Regions from separate parts of the Planifilum fimeticola genome, predicted to be linked through region 2. Evidence: a T-box and tRNA genes for the amino acid it is inferred to sense, from the RefSeq annotation. Region 2 holds a T-box; the other holds one or more tRNA genes.
The links. A T-box is a leader RNA that pairs with one kind of tRNA and senses whether it is charged. The one in region 2 lies ahead of trpS (tryptophan--tRNA ligase), so its partner is inferred to be a tRNA-Trp.
Positions count from the first base shown of each region.

Region 1: it encodes a tRNA-Trp, which carries the amino acid that the T-box ahead of trpS (tryptophan--tRNA ligase) is inferred to sense. The anticodon was not compared.

Region 1 covers NZ_PVNE01000018.1:60,317-67,558, reverse strand. The annotation lists gene ypeB (germination protein YpeB) at 1-978, opposite strand, end outside; gene CLV97_RS11655 (hypothetical protein) at 1,137-1,292, opposite strand; gene CLV97_RS11650 (YpdA family putative bacillithiol disulfide reductase) at 1,403-2,395, opposite strand; gene CLV97_RS11645 (Glu/Leu/Phe/Val family dehydrogenase) at 2,483-3,769, opposite strand; gene CLV97_RS11640 (PIG-L deacetylase family protein) at 3,927-4,652, shown strand; gene CLV97_RS11635 (genetic competence negative regulator) at 4,690-5,280, opposite strand; tRNA gene CLV97_RS11630 (tRNA-Cys) at 5,492-5,565, opposite strand; tRNA gene CLV97_RS11625 (tRNA-Trp) at 5,574-5,647, opposite strand; tRNA gene CLV97_RS11620 (tRNA-Met) at 5,654-5,730, opposite strand; tRNA gene CLV97_RS11615 (tRNA-Ser) at 5,789-5,881, opposite strand; gene CLV97_RS11610 (DUF1259 domain-containing protein) at 6,096-6,494, shown strand; gene CLV97_RS11605 (hypothetical protein) at 6,610-6,996, opposite strand; gene CLV97_RS11600 (CPBP family intramembrane glutamic endopeptidase) at 7,052-7,242, opposite strand, start outside.
Region 2 covers NZ_PVNE01000008.1:88,300-95,541, forward strand. The annotation lists gene gpr (GPR endopeptidase) at 1-33, opposite strand, end outside; gene rpsT (30S ribosomal protein S20) at 185-451, shown strand; gene CLV97_RS06900 (PaaI family thioesterase) at 638-1,096, opposite strand; gene trpS (tryptophan--tRNA ligase) at 1,142-2,131, opposite strand; T-box leader at 2,187-2,419, opposite strand; gene CLV97_RS06910 (nitroreductase family protein) at 2,615-3,220, shown strand; gene CLV97_RS06915 (CcdC family protein) at 3,472-3,981, shown strand; gene CLV97_RS06920 (2-thiouracil desulfurase family protein) at 4,032-4,526, opposite strand; gene CLV97_RS06925 (MBL fold metallo-hydrolase) at 4,663-5,676, shown strand; gene holA (DNA polymerase III subunit delta) at 5,730-6,776, opposite strand; gene CLV97_RS06935 (anti-sigma factor family protein) at 6,773-7,242, opposite strand, start outside.

The sequences.
Region 1 (7,242 bases), on a different contig from region 2:
GGCGTTGTCCTTTTCATCGTAGGAGACGACCTCCATAAAGGGGTAGCGGAGCCGGTCCAAAAAGGCTTCGGCCCTTCCCTCAGCCTGTTCGAGGCTCATTTTCTTTTTCCCGATCGGTCGGTCAAACATCATCCAGAGCACGTGGCCGCCCACTTTGGTCACGTCGGCGTAGACCGTGTGCTCTCCCCGCTTCAGTCTGAGACTGTAAGTCGATTCATCCCCCTTGGTCCCGGACGCAACTTCTTCGATCCCCCGGGTGTCGGGCCGATCCAACATTCTCGCCAGCCGCTTTTTCGCCTCTTCCGGAGTGATCTTTTTCCCCTTCAACTTCCGGTGATCCTGCAACCGGTCCATTCCCATGTTGTTAACCGTCGGACCCCAGTCCACTTCCGGATACTCGTTTACCAACTGATCGACCCTGCGAAACCCGTCGATGATGGTGTTGTCCATTTTCTTGTCTTCACTGGCCAAGGCCAGCTCCACATCCATCCACCGCAAATTTTTCTCCAGAACCTGGGACTGCAGCTTTTGCAGATCCCGTTGAATCTGGTTGGAACGTTCATAAAGGGAACGGAGAGTGTTCCATTCCTTATCCGTCAACGGTTCGCGGTCCAGATCCCGAAGCCCGACCTGGTAGGAAAACTGCCCGATCTTGGCCAAAAATTCCTCCGTCTTGTCGAAGGGAACCAGACTCAAGGGCAACTGTCCCAAGTCGCTCTGGGCCGCATAGGCCAGGCGCCACACGTTGGTCAGGCATTGCGATATCTGCCGACGGGAACCGAGCGCAAGGGATTTCCCCAGCTCGTCCTGCAACTTGTTCACATGAAAGTTGAGGTCGTGAAAAGCGCGTTGATATTGGTTTTCCGCCTTGATCAAAAGAGCGTTTTTCTCCTGGTTCTCCTGATAACCCCACACGGTTGTGCCGACAAGGCCCACCAGAGCCACCGGCAAAAGTATGACGGCAATCCGTCTGAACACGACCGCTCACTCCTTCATTTCAAGGTTGGGCATTTCCAACTCCCTTGCCAACCTTTTCTCCGCAGTCCGGTCCTTCCGTCTCCGCGGGTATGCTCAAGAAGTAGTCTGATCGCCGCCATGTTGGATTATGCAAGAAAAATAGCCGGGGAAAACCCGGCTTACACTTTTTCCATGGTGATGTCGAAGTCGTCTTCGTTGTCGCAGAGGCAGCGTTTAAACCCGGTATCGACCTGCCCCTTGCGCATCTGTCCCTTCAGCGTGAATTGCTCTCCGCACTTTCGGCAGCGGATCTTTACAAGATAACGATTTCTCAAGCTTCCTTCCCCCTCCTTCCGCAATACCGTCATGCCGCATCCGCTCCTTTCTTCCAACATCCATATAGTCTTGACGAAAAAAGGCCGGTTTAACATCACTTCGTTCCCGCTCAGCCCCTGCCCGGCGCTTCCGCCTGGATCGCCTCCAGGTGACGGGCGATTCGCTCGCCGTGGAACCGTCCGTTTTCGATAAAAATCGAATTGGCATCGTATCCGGCAGCGATCACGCCGGCGATGTAAAGACCGGGAACACCGGTCTCCATCGTCTCCGGATCGTGAACGGGCGCTCCCGTCTCGGGATCGATGGAAACCCCCAGGCGGCGGAGCATCGAAAAATCCGGCCGGTATCCGGTCATGGCGAACACCGCATCGTTGGGAAGGGCAAACTCCCGCCCCTCCTGCTCCAGCACCACGTGGTCAGGGCGGATTTCCTTCACCTCCGTATTCCAGAACATGCGAATCCAGCCCTTGTTGATGGCGCTTTCGATCACCGGTTTCACCCACGCCTTGACGCTCCCGGTGAAGGCTTCCCGGCGGTAAGCCATCGTCACCCGGGCTCCGGCCCGATGGAGCTCCAGAGCCGCTTCCACCGCGGAGTTTTTGCCGCCGACCACCAAAACATCCATGTCGGCATAGGGATGGGCTTCGCGGAAATAATGATGCACCTTCGGCAAATCCTCCCCCGGAATGTTCATCCGGTTGGGATTGTCGTAATAACCGGTGGCGATCACGAGATGAGGCGTCTCATAACGATTCTCCCTGCCGTCCCTCCCCTCGGTGAATACGGCGAAACCGCCCTCCCCCTTCTCCGCCCGGACCACCTTCTCATAGGTGTGAACCTTCAGTTCGTATTTTTTCGTCACAGCCCGGTAATATTTCAACGCTTCCGCGCGAACCGGCTTCTCCCCCGCGGTGACAAAGGGAATCCCGCCGATCTCCAACAGCTCCGGCGTGCTGAAAAACTGCATGTGAGTGGGAAAGTGATAAATCGAATTGACCAGACATCCCTTTTCAATCACCAGGGGATTCATCCCCCGTTTTTTCGTCTCGATGGCGACGGACAACCCGCAGGGTCCGGCGCCGACGATGATCGGATCGTGCATCTGTATCCCTCCGGCTCCACAGAAAAAACACCCCAATAACAGGGTGCTTTTTCTGAAAAATGGCGTCCAAGATTTATTATAGCCCATCTATACCCAACCGCGAAAGCGGGAGGCCTCCGCCATTTTGCGAACCCCGACCATGTAGGCCGCCAACCGCATGTCCACCTTGCGCGAGCGGGCGAGGTTGTAGACGTTATCGAAGGCGTTGACCATGATCTCTTCCAACTTGCGCTCCACTTCTTCTTCCGACCAATAATATCCCTGATTGTTCTGGACCCATTCAAAGTAGGAGACGGTAACCCCGCCGGCGCTGGCCAGCACATCCGGCACCAGCAGTATGCCCCGTTCGCTCAGGATGCGCGTCGCTTCCAGTGTCGTCGGACCGTTGGCCGCCTCCACCACGATATCCGCCCGAATCCGATGCGCATTGGCTGCGGTGATCTGATTTTCCACCGCCGCCGGCACGAGAATGTCGCAATCCAGTTCCAGAAGCTCCTGATTGGTGATGGTGTTCTTAAACAGGCGGGTCACCGTTCCGAAGGAGTCCCTGCGGTCCAGCAGATAATCGATGTCCAAACCGTTTTCGTCATACAAACCGCCGTACACATCGGAAATGCCGATCACCTTGGCGCCGGCATCGCTCATGAACTTCGCCAGGAAACTGCCGGCATTTCCGAAGCCTTGGATCACCACCCGGGCATCCTTCAGATCCAGATTCCGGCGCTTGGCGGCCTCGCGAATCATGATGGTGACCCCCTTGGCCGTGGCGGTCTCACGCCCCCGCGAACCGCCCAGCACCAGCGGCTTCCCGGTGATGAAGGCCGGGGAATCAAACTCACGGATACGGCTGTATTCGTCCAGCATCCATGCCATGATCTGCGAGTTGGTAAACACGTCCGGGGCGGGGATATCCTTGGTCGGTCCGACGATTTGGCTGATGGCCCGGACATAACCCCGGGACAGCCTTTCCAATTCGCGGAAAGACAGCTGGCGCGGATCGCAAACGATGCCTCCCTTGCCTCCGCCGTAAGGCAAATCGACAATTCCCGCTTTGATGCTCATCCAAATGGAAAGCGCTTTCACTTCATTTTCAGTAACGTCCGGATGAAACCGCACGCCTCCTTTGGTGGGGCCCACCGCATCGTTGTGTTGCGCCCGGTACCCGGTGAACACCTTGACGCTGCCGTCGTCCATGCGGACGGGGATGCGGACCGTAAGCACCCGCAACGGCTCCTTCAGCAATTCATAAACGTGCTCCGGATAACCCAGCTTCTCCAGAGCCCGTTTGATCACCGTCTGCGTCGATGCGAGGACATCCATCTCCTCCGTCTTCGGAAGCGTCTGTTTTTCGGTTTCTTCCGTCTGCTGTGCCATCTTTGACCACCTCAAAATATATGATCCCGATCAGTCCATTACCAAGTATACACCAGTTGTGAGAAAAAGAACACTGCCTGATGAAAGTGAAGTATAATGATTGTGGAAATCCGAAATTGGTCCGCCACTTTTTTCCGTTTCAGAGAGGAGGCCTTCCATGTCCCGAACCGCATTGCTCGTCTTTGCCCACCCGGATGACGAAACCTTCTCCTGCGGCGGTTCGATCGCCCGGTATGCCGAACAAAAGGACACCCGCCTGGTGCTCTACTGCGCCACGCGGGGAGAGGCGGGGAAAACCGCGGGGGTTTGTGCACCGGAACAGCTCGGTGACACCCGGGCCGAGGAATTGAAGCGCGCCGGCGAGATATTGGGACTTGATCGCATCATCCTGCGGAATCACGGCGACGGCCGGTTGAAGGATCTGCCGGAGGAAATGCTGGCGGAGGAAATCGGCACCGTGATCGAAAGCACAAACCCCGATGTGATCGTCACCTTCCCGCCCCACGGCATCTCCGGTCATCCGGACCACCAGGCCATTCAAAAAGCCGCCCTTCGGGCGGTGCTGGAGAGCGGGCGGAGAAAATCCCTTTCCCTGTATTACGTCGCCATTCCGGAATCGGTCGCCCGCGACGTCCAGCGTCCCGTTCACGCGACCGCTGATGAGCTGATCACCACAGTGATCGACGTCTCCCCTTACCTGCAGCGCATCGCGGAAGCGCTCCGCCAGCATCGAACCCAGAGGGCCTCCATCGAGCGCGTGTTTCCCGGCGTTTTCGACGGGAAATTGACCGGGCTGCGCAGGAAGGAATATTTTCAATTGGTCGTCAAAAAGGGGGAGTTTTATCATTCAACCGACCGGTCCGACGACTGGTTCCGGCTGTGAAGCCACTACAAAACCGCGCCCTTCGGCGCGGTTATTTTCATCGGGAAAAGTGACGCACAAGCTCATGGACGGCATCTTTCGCCCACACCGTGGTCCCGTATTCCACCAACACATGTTCGGTCACGGTGGAAGCTTCGCCGTATTCGGAAAGTATGGCCACCAGGGCGTCCAGATTCTTCGTCTTTACATCCTCGTCGAAGACCAGGTAATACTGTCCCTGGTGGGCATAAACCTTGCCCTCATCCCGCTCCACGAGTGGGTGCATGCGCATCGCAGCTTGTACGAGGTCCTCGAAATCGACAAACCGGAAAATAATTTGATCGCTTTCCTCCAAGGTAACTTCCAATTCGTACATGTCATCATCGTCAAACTCCCCGGAGTGCGACGGACGTCCCCGCGTGACGATGACGACCATTCCCTGAGCCGGAAGAGTAAACACCTCGACTGCAACGGGTCCTGCGATTTCAAACCCCAACTCCCGATACGCCTGTTCCATCATGTCGTTGAAGAGCTCATGGACTTTGGGGATGTCCCGCCACATATCCTCTTTTTCGATTCCTCGCTCCACCAAGTCGTCCAGCGACAGGTAGAAGCGGATTTTATCCCGACCCAATCGCTCGACACGCATGGTTTACCCTCCCTCGTAGGAGACCTCTTCATTTACAGCGTATGAGAGGATCTCCCCATTCGTTCCGGCATCCGGTTTCCTATTTTTCTCCCTTTGATAAAAGAATACACCAAGGCAATCCCATTTTTCACCCTGAATTTTACGGGAATTTTTTCCCCCGGTGAAAAATAAAAAAAGAACCCTTCTTTCTGAAGGAGATCTTTCAATCTACTGGAGGGGGCACCCGGATTCGAACCGGGGATAAGGGATTTGCAGTCCCGTGCCTTACCACTTGGCTATGCCCCCGTTTATGATGGCAGGGGCGGCAGGAATCGAACCCGCACTGGAGGTTTTGGAGACCTCTGTTCTGCCATTAAACTACGCCCCTGCACCTTGGTAGCGGCGGAGGGCCTCGAACCCCCGACCTTACGGGTATGAACCGTACGCTCTAGCCAGCTGAGCTACGCCGCCACATCCTTGGAATGCGGGAGGACGACCCGCCGGTTGACGGAGCGTCCTCCCCTTGGTCTGGCGGAGAGAGCGGGATTCGAACCCGCGCGGGGCCATTCGACCCCCTAACGGTTTAGCAAACCGTCCCCTTCGGCCTCTTGGGTATCTCTCCACAGCCCAGAACCGATGCGTGTATTATCTTAATACAGGAGCCGGGAGGCTGTCAAGGGGGGATGGATGGAAAATGCCCCTGCGGCAAGCCCTTTTTCGGAAGTGCGGATCATCGCCTTCAAGGAAAACCCATTTTCGATCATTGGGGAAAGGACCACAACACATGACCGGCAGATACGTATAGTGAAATCAAACGGTAAAAGGAGGTTGAATCCTTGAAGGCGCTGGATAGGCTATGCCGTCAATTTGCGAGAATTGTGGGCGGATCCTCGAGCGTCATCAACGGCGTTTGCTTCATTCAAAGGTTCCGAAACATCCCTGTCACCATTCTGGGGCGTCGCAGCCGCTCCCCGCTGGTATTGCCGACCTTCTTCAGCTTTGAGAGCCTCGACCGGCAAGGCCGGGCGCTGAATTTGGGCGAGACGGTGATTTTGCAAAGGGAGATCAACCCCTTCATTTCAGCCCTCCGAAAACAGGGAATTCTTGTCACGGCGCTGCACAATCACTGGTTATTTGATAATCCCCGCCTGTTCTACATTCATTTCGAATCGGTGGAAAACCCCCTGGTTTTCGCCAGAAAGGTTGCCCGGGCCCTCAGAGTGCTTCGATCGTAGCGCTCTACCGAGCGCATCGCCCGTATCGAGAAGAAGGACTTCAACGGAAAGGGGGTGCGGACTGACCGAGAGGGCACAGATGACCGCGCTCCCTTTGCCCTCTGTGGACAAGCCCCTATCCCGGAAAACGGGCTCTCCTTTTTCGGAGCCAAGATCGCATCTCCCTTCCCCCGAAAAACCCCGCTCCCAACGCGGTAAACGCCGGCGCCTGAAAAAAAAGGAAGAGGAGCAACAACAGGCCCGAGGCGACCGGAATGGCCCAACGCAGACGATTCCGGTGGGTGAACGGCAGGGGCAGTTCCATAAGTCCTGCGATCCCTCTCGCGACGGAGCGAAAAAGAATGTGGAAACAAAAGGCCCACAGCACCAAAAACACCAGAAAATCGACGGAAAAATACCTCCAAAGGGATGAACCGGGCGTCTGTCCGGGCAACCGATAAAGGGCAATCCCCGCGAGAAACCAGGTGAGAAGGGGGCCGCACAGGAAAAGCCGACGGGACATCTCTCCATCCCCCCGTCCTTTGCCTTCATCCCAGCCTATGCCCTTTTCCCCCCGGTCATGCCTTGTCCTTCGGCACCTCCATCCCGGGAATCCTTCCCAGCCGTATTAACGCACCCATCACGAAATCGATAATAAAATGGGCGACGATCGCCGGGGTCAGCGTTCCGCTCCACTCCACCAACCACCCGAGGGCGGCGCTTATGACAAACAGCAGGGATGCCATCGCCCACTGCCGCAGATATCGAA
Region 2 (7,242 bases):
CGCGGATCGCTTTCCGTCCGACTCCCAGTTCATCCCCGACTTCATCCCCTTTTATCCGATTATTCCCCATTGTTGCCCTCCCGCGGGACAGTTTATTCCTGTTCCTTGCTTTTTCACAGCCTCCGTGCTAAAATCATGAATGTTGCTCAATCAGGTCGCACCTATTGATCCGGGAGGTGAAAGAATGCCCAACATCAAATCGGCGAAGAAGCGGGCCAAAACGAACGAAAAGAGGCGCCGCCTCCGGGCTGCCCAAAAATCCGCCATGCGGACGGCGGTGAAGAAGTTCTTGGTGGCCGTTGAACAGCAGGACAAGGAAAAAGCCCTTCCCCTGCTCCGCGAAGCGACCAAAAAACTGGACAAAGCCGTCACCAAAGGTCTGATCCATAAAAATAAGGCGGCCCGTCAAAAATCCCGCCTGATGAAAAAGTGGAACGCTCTTCAGGGTTGAATTCCCCCGGCCTGAAGCCGCCGGGCGAGGTAATCCCTCTTGATCGTGGCTGCCGAACGAATTTCCGTGATCCGCGGTGATCCATACGCGATAGATGTTCGTTCCAGTTGCATCCTTGAGGGTCCCCTGAACCCCCGAAAGCGCGAAAAAGCCCGGAACCTTTTTAGGTTCCGGGCTTTTGCCTTGTCAGCCGCCCCTCGGATCCGGCTCATCCCCGTCCAGGGAGCGGCTTGTCCGATGCACCACGCCGAGGCAACGGGCCACGAGCCGACCCGATTCCGTCGTGACGGTCATGTCGTAAAAGCCCGCCCGGCGGGTCAAATGGCTCTCCTTCGCCTCGGCGTACAACCGATCCCCCACTTCGGCCGCCGCCATAAACTGAATGGACACATTGGTGGCCAGGGCGACCCGCCCGTGGGAATTGCTGGCCACGGCGAAGGCATAGTCGGCCAGGCTGAACAGCAAACCGCCGTGGGGCGTTCCGGCGAAATTGAACAGATCCTCCGTCAGTTCCACGGCCACCCGCGCGTAACCCGGAGCGGCTTCGACGAGCTCGAAACCCATCCGCCGGGCAAAGGGGTCCTGGCGAAACCGCTCCACCCGCTCCGGCGGAAGGAAACGCCGTTCATCCGCCGAATTCGTCACCGCTTTCCCCCTCCCTCCGTTCTCGGGCAAACAGGCCGGATCCTCTCAACCCAGCCGGGGAAGCAGCCCTATCGATTCCTTCATCTTATTCAGCGTTTCATCGGCCACTCGGCTGGCCTGTTCCGCTCCGGCCGCCAACACGCGCTCCACCTCTCCCGACTTCCGCAATTCCCTGTAACGCTCCTGAATCGGGGTCAGGTGCTCCACAACCACTTCGGCCAGATCCCGCTTAAACTGACCGTATCCCACTCCCTGGTATTTTTGTTCCAAAGAGGGAATGGATTCGCCCGACAACAGGCTGTAAATGACCAACAGGTTGCTGATCCCCGGCTTTTCATCCGGATCGTAACGGATCACATTTTCCGAATCGGTCACCGCCCGCTTGATCTTCTTCACGATCGTGTCGGGATCATCCAAAAGGGCGATGAAGTTGGCGGGGCTTCCGGCGGATTTGCTCATCTTCTTCCGGGGATTGTCCAGTCCCATGATCCGTGCACCCACTTCTCCGATCAAAGGCTCCGGCACCGTGAGCACGTCGCCGTATTGCCGGTTGAACCGCTCGGCCAAGTCGCGGCACAATTCCAAGTGCTGTTTCTGGTCTTCGCCCACGGGCACCGCATCGGCCTGATAAAGGAGGATATCCGCCGCCATCAACACCGGATAGGTATATAGGCCGACGGACACGCTGTCGGAACCCTTGCTCTTCTCCTTGAACTGGATCATCCGGTCCAGTTCTCCGACCCGGGCGACGCATTCCAACAGCCAAGACGCTTCCGGATGGGCCCGGACATGGGATTGAATGAACATCGTCATTTTATCCGGATCCAGCCCAGCCGCCAGATACAACGTAGCCACTTCCATGGTTTTCTCCCGCAGTTCCGCCGGATCGTGGGGTACCGTCAACGCGTGCAGATCGACGACACAGAAATAGCAATCCGCTTCATGCTGAAGCTGGACAAATCTCTTGAGGGCACCCAGATAGTTGCCCAGATGAAGATTTCCCGTGGGCTGAATGCCCGACAAAATCCGTTTCATCACTTATCGCTCCTTTCTCCCGAGTCCTTTGTCTAAACAAAAAACCCCCATCCCGGACAGGGACGAGGGATCGCCTCGCGGTGCCACCCTACTTCGACTCCGTAAGGAGACGCGCTTTTACGGAAATAACGGTCCGCCACCGGTTCCGCCTACACCGGCGCAGCATCGGAGCGCCGTTTCGGGGAACTGCTCCGAAGTCCATTCACGCGGGAGGCGATCGGCTCGCACCATCCGCCGACTCTCTGAAACGACCCGTGCCGCGCTACTCCTCTTCTTCATCGCGGTTCCTGTATTTTCAGGATGAGACATGACGATCATAGGAATATTCATTATCATACCTGAAAAATGGAAAAAGGGCAAGGTGCACCGAACCCTTTAAAGCATCCGTGTCCCGGGCTCACCGCTCCGTCCGGCTGAATCGAACGGAATGAAATATGTGATATAATATCGAACTGTGCAAACCGAAAGGAGAGGTAAAAAACCATGAGCAAAGCACCGACATCCACCTTGTATCGGCAAGCGGAATACGATATCGATCCGGTCTATCTGAACCGCTGGTCGCCGCGTTCCTTTCTGGACAAGGATGTACCGGAAGATGTGCTCTGGAGCCTCTTTGAGGCGGCGCGGTGGGCTCCTTCCGCCTTCAACCTGCAGCCGTGGCGGTTCGTGATCGCCCGCACGCCCGAGGACCGGGAGAAGTTTTATCCTTTCATTTCCGAGTTCAACCTGGCCTGGTGCCGCAAGGCGCCCGTTCTCGTCCTGATACTGTCCCAACGGGTGTCCGACCGCGGCGACAACCTTTCCCACGCCTTCGACACGGGGGCAGCCTGGGGCTTCCTGGCGTTGGAGGCCGTCCGCAAGGGATTGATCACCCACCCGATGACCGGGTTCGATATGGCGAAAGCCCGTGAAACGCTGGGCATTCCGGACGAGTACGCCATCCAGGCCCTGATCGCCATCGGATACCAAGGGCCGCGGGAAGCCTTGCCGGACGGACTGCAGGAACGGGAGCAACCGTCCCAGCGCCGGCCGCTGAGTTCCTTCGTGCACGAAGGAGTGTTTGGGCGGAAGCCGGCGGGGAAAGAGTAAGGGCGACGCGCCCATGCGCGGGGGAATCTGCCGGTCCCCCTCTTTTTTTGCCCGGCGCGGTGATGCAGCCCCTCGACGATGAATCTTCCGCCGCTCGCGCAGCCAAGATAAGGGAAGGCCGGTGCGCGTCCCTTTCACCGACTTGTACGTGACGGGCATGTCGGGTAAGATTATGCTAAAATAAAGAGGTAATTTCCCAATAACGCCGAGCGGGTTTGCCACAGAAACCGCGCGCATTGGAGGATCCGTCCATGACGCATGCAATCGCCCTCCACCCGCAGATCGCCTTCACGCTGGGTGTCGCCACGATGGCGCTGATGGTGATCTTCCTCAGAATTCGAGCGACAAAACGGCCGGTAACGCCCAAGGGGATCATCATGCCGCCCTTGGGGATGAGCACCGGATTTCTGATGTTTCTCCACCCGTCCACCCATTTTCCGGTTTGGTGGGGACTGATCGCCTTTGCGGCGGGAGCCGTCTTTTTGGCCACTCCCCTGATCATGACGTCCCGGTTTGAAGTGGTGAACGGGGAAATCTATTTGAAACGATCCCTTTCTTTCATCGTGATCCTGTTGACCTTGCTTTCGGTGCGCCTTCTCCTGCACGGTTACGTGGAACAATACATCTCGATTCCCCAGACGGCCGGCCTGTTTTTCACGCTGGCCTTCGGAATGATCCTGCCCTGGCGGGTGGGCATGTATCTCCGATACCGCCGCCTCCGCCAATCCCTTGCCGCGCCCGCCAACACGGAACAGGGATGACAACGAAAAAACTCGTGTTCAGCATTCCCGGCTTCCTCAAGCCGGGTTTTTCAACCCTTCGCCGGCCCGTCGTCCTTCCCGGGCTCTTGGGCGCTGCGATCTTCCATCGTCTCTTCCGACACCACCTCAATCCCGTGTCGGCGGAGCAGGGCCGCCGTGACGCCGACGCCGGGCTTCTTCCCGCCGCTGAAGGTGCCGTCGTAGATCATGCAGCTTCCGCAGGAGGGGCTTCGTTCCTTCAAAATCGCCTGCTTCGCCCCCACGGCTTGGGCGACGGCGAGGGTCTTGCGGGCTCCGGCGAGAAACTGCTCCGTCACGTCGTTGCCCTGATTGTCGATGACCCGGGCCTTTCCGTCCAGGACATCCTCGCCGTCCCCGCCGACAATTTCAGCCGGGTTGCGCGGGGTGGGCAGACCGCCCGCCTGCTCGGGGCAAACGGGAATCGCTTTTCCTTCGCGCACCAGCCGGCGGATTTCCGCCAAGGCGTTGTGCCGCTGATCGTACCGGCAGTGAATTCCGGCAAAACAGGCGCTGACGATTTTCATGGGATCTCCCCCCAACCTTGTTCATTTATTGATAGGATACCACAATTCCGGCGGTCGATCGTCCGCTCCGGCAGGAAATCACAGCCGGGATAGGGTATATTGAAAATGATGTCACAGTAGGAGTCGAAGCGAAACCATGATGAAGATTTTGTTCACCGTACTGCTCACTCTGGTCGCTCTGCCGATCCTGCTCATCCTCGGGATATGGCTCCGCATGCGCCGCCGCTTTCCGAAACGGTCGCCCGGCGAACCGGAGCGGCGGCTGAAACCCCGTGAGTGGCGGGATGACGAGGTGACCGTCGGCTGGGTCGGTCACTCCACGGTGCTGATCAATCTGTACGGTTTGAGGATTCTGACGGATCCGGTTCTGGGACCCAAGATCGGAGTGCAACTGGGCCCGTGGCAGATCGGTCCGATGAGACACACCGCCCCGGCCCTGCGCCTCGAGGATCTGGACCGGGTCGACCTGATCCTGTTGTCCCACGCGCACATGGACCATTTCGATCTGCCCACCCTCAGAAAACTGGCCGGACCGCGGACGCGGGTGATCACCGCCAAGAAAACTTCCCGGCTGCTCAGGCATATGCCCTTTGGCGAAGTGGTGGAACTTCACGGGGAAGAAAGCGTGACCCTGACCGATCTCGGCGTCCGGGTGCAGGCGGTCCCCGTCCGCCACTGGGGGAACCGGTTCCCCTGGAACACCGACTACGGATATACCGGCTATCTCATTGAAAAAAACGGCGTCCGCCTGTTCTATCCCGGCGACACCGCCTACACGCCGGAGTTTGTGAAATTGAGAAGGCGGGGAAAAATCGATCTGGCCTTCATGCCGATCGGCGCCTACTCTCCGGATTCCTTCCAGCGAAACCACTGTACCCCGGAGCAGGCGTGGGCGATGTTCCTCGACACCGGGGCCCGGTGGCTGATGCCGATTCACTACGACACCTTCGTCCTTTCCCAGGAACCGGTGAAGGAACCGCTGAAACGCCTGCTGGCCGCGGCCGGAAAGGAAGAGGACCGGATCGTCACCCGGAAACAGGGGGACGTGTTCCGCTTCGGCAGAGCGGACGACAAAAGTGCCCAAAGGGAGGCGGAGCGCGAGGCCCCGGTCCTTTCAAACACGGAAAAGCCCGTTTCATCAAAGCGATGAAGCGGGCTTTTCACTGCCGGCGAGTTTCGAAGGTGCGCTTCCTCCCCGGCTCCTCACCTCCCCCTTTCGGCCGCCGCCGCATGGTCCTGGCCAAGTTGGAACAGAAAGCGCTCCAGGGCGAGGGTTTTGTCGATTTTTCCCGATTTGATCGCCTGGTCCGTCTCAATCGCCGATAGGAGCAACCGACGCAATTGCCGCTCCGAATACGCTTTCCCCTGTCTGCGGGCCAGTTTCACCGGGTAGGGGTGAAGACCCAGTAGGGAAGCGATCTCCCGCTCCGATTTTCCCTGGGCGGCCAACAGTTTCACCTGCAACAAGATGCGGAACTGGCGGATCATCAGCGCCAGGATGCGTATCGGTTCCTCCCGTTGATTCAGCAAATCGTACAATATGGAGAAGGCTTCCTCCACCTTGCGCCCGGCCGCCCGGTCCATCAACTTGAAGACATCCTCCTCCAGCGTCCGTGGAACCATGCGGTCCACATCCTCGGAGGATACCGTTCCGCCGGTCCCCGCATAAACGGCCAGTTTGGCGCATTCGTTGTGAAGGAGGCGCAGATCGCTTCCGACCTGCCGGATCAGCCGCCGGACCACTTCCGGCTGGGCCTTTACGCCGTGCCTCCGAAAGCGGTCCAGCACCCACTTTTCCAGTTCCTTTCCGTCCAACGGGTCGCAGCGAACCGTTCGGGCCGCCTTCTCCAACATCTTGACGACCTTTTTCCGGGTGTCCAGCTTCTCCTCCGGAACCAGCAACACCACGACCGTCGTCGGCAGGGGTTCCTGAGCGTATCGGAGGAGCTCCTCAGGACGATGCTCCACCTTTTGCTTTGCCTTGGCCGTCGACAAAAACCGCGCGTTTCGGCCGATGACAATCCGTCTCTCACCGAAGAAAGGCGGCGATTCCGCCTCCCGGATCAACTGTTGCACCGCCACTTCATCCAAGTCCACGACCACTTTGTTGAAGGAGGGGTCCCCGCCGTCCAAAGCCCTCTCCTGGATCGCACCGCATATCTCTTCCATCAAAAAGGGTTCCCGGCCGTACAACAAATAGACGGGCGCCAGGATCCCCTCCTCGACTTCCCGCATCAGAGCGTTGATCATCCGCCGTCACCCCGGCTGCGGTCCTTTTCCAATTCCCGTTTCGCTTCCACGTCGATGATCCGCACTTCCCGATTTTCTTCCTCTGCCTTTTCCTCCGTTTCCTTTTCTTCCGTTTCCATTTCTTCTCCTTCCTCCGGCGGAGCGATTTCCACCTGAAGGGACGTCGGAGAGATCCACTGGACGGAGGACTCCTTTCCTTCCTTCCAGGGCTTCGAACGGAACCATTCCTTTCCGTCCGCCGTCCGGATCACCACCTGATTTTTCTCCACCTCCGCCCGGAACCGGCCATCGGGCGACCAAGCGGAGGAGGTGGGGGATTCGGACTCCGGTGCGCTCATCGTCATGTTTCCGGACGGGGAGACGGCATCTTCCCTTTTCTCGGAGTTCATCATGAGGGTCCGATTGTCGACGGGTTGCTCGGGAGCTCCGTACCAGCCTTTCCAAAGGCCGACGAAGACGAACACAA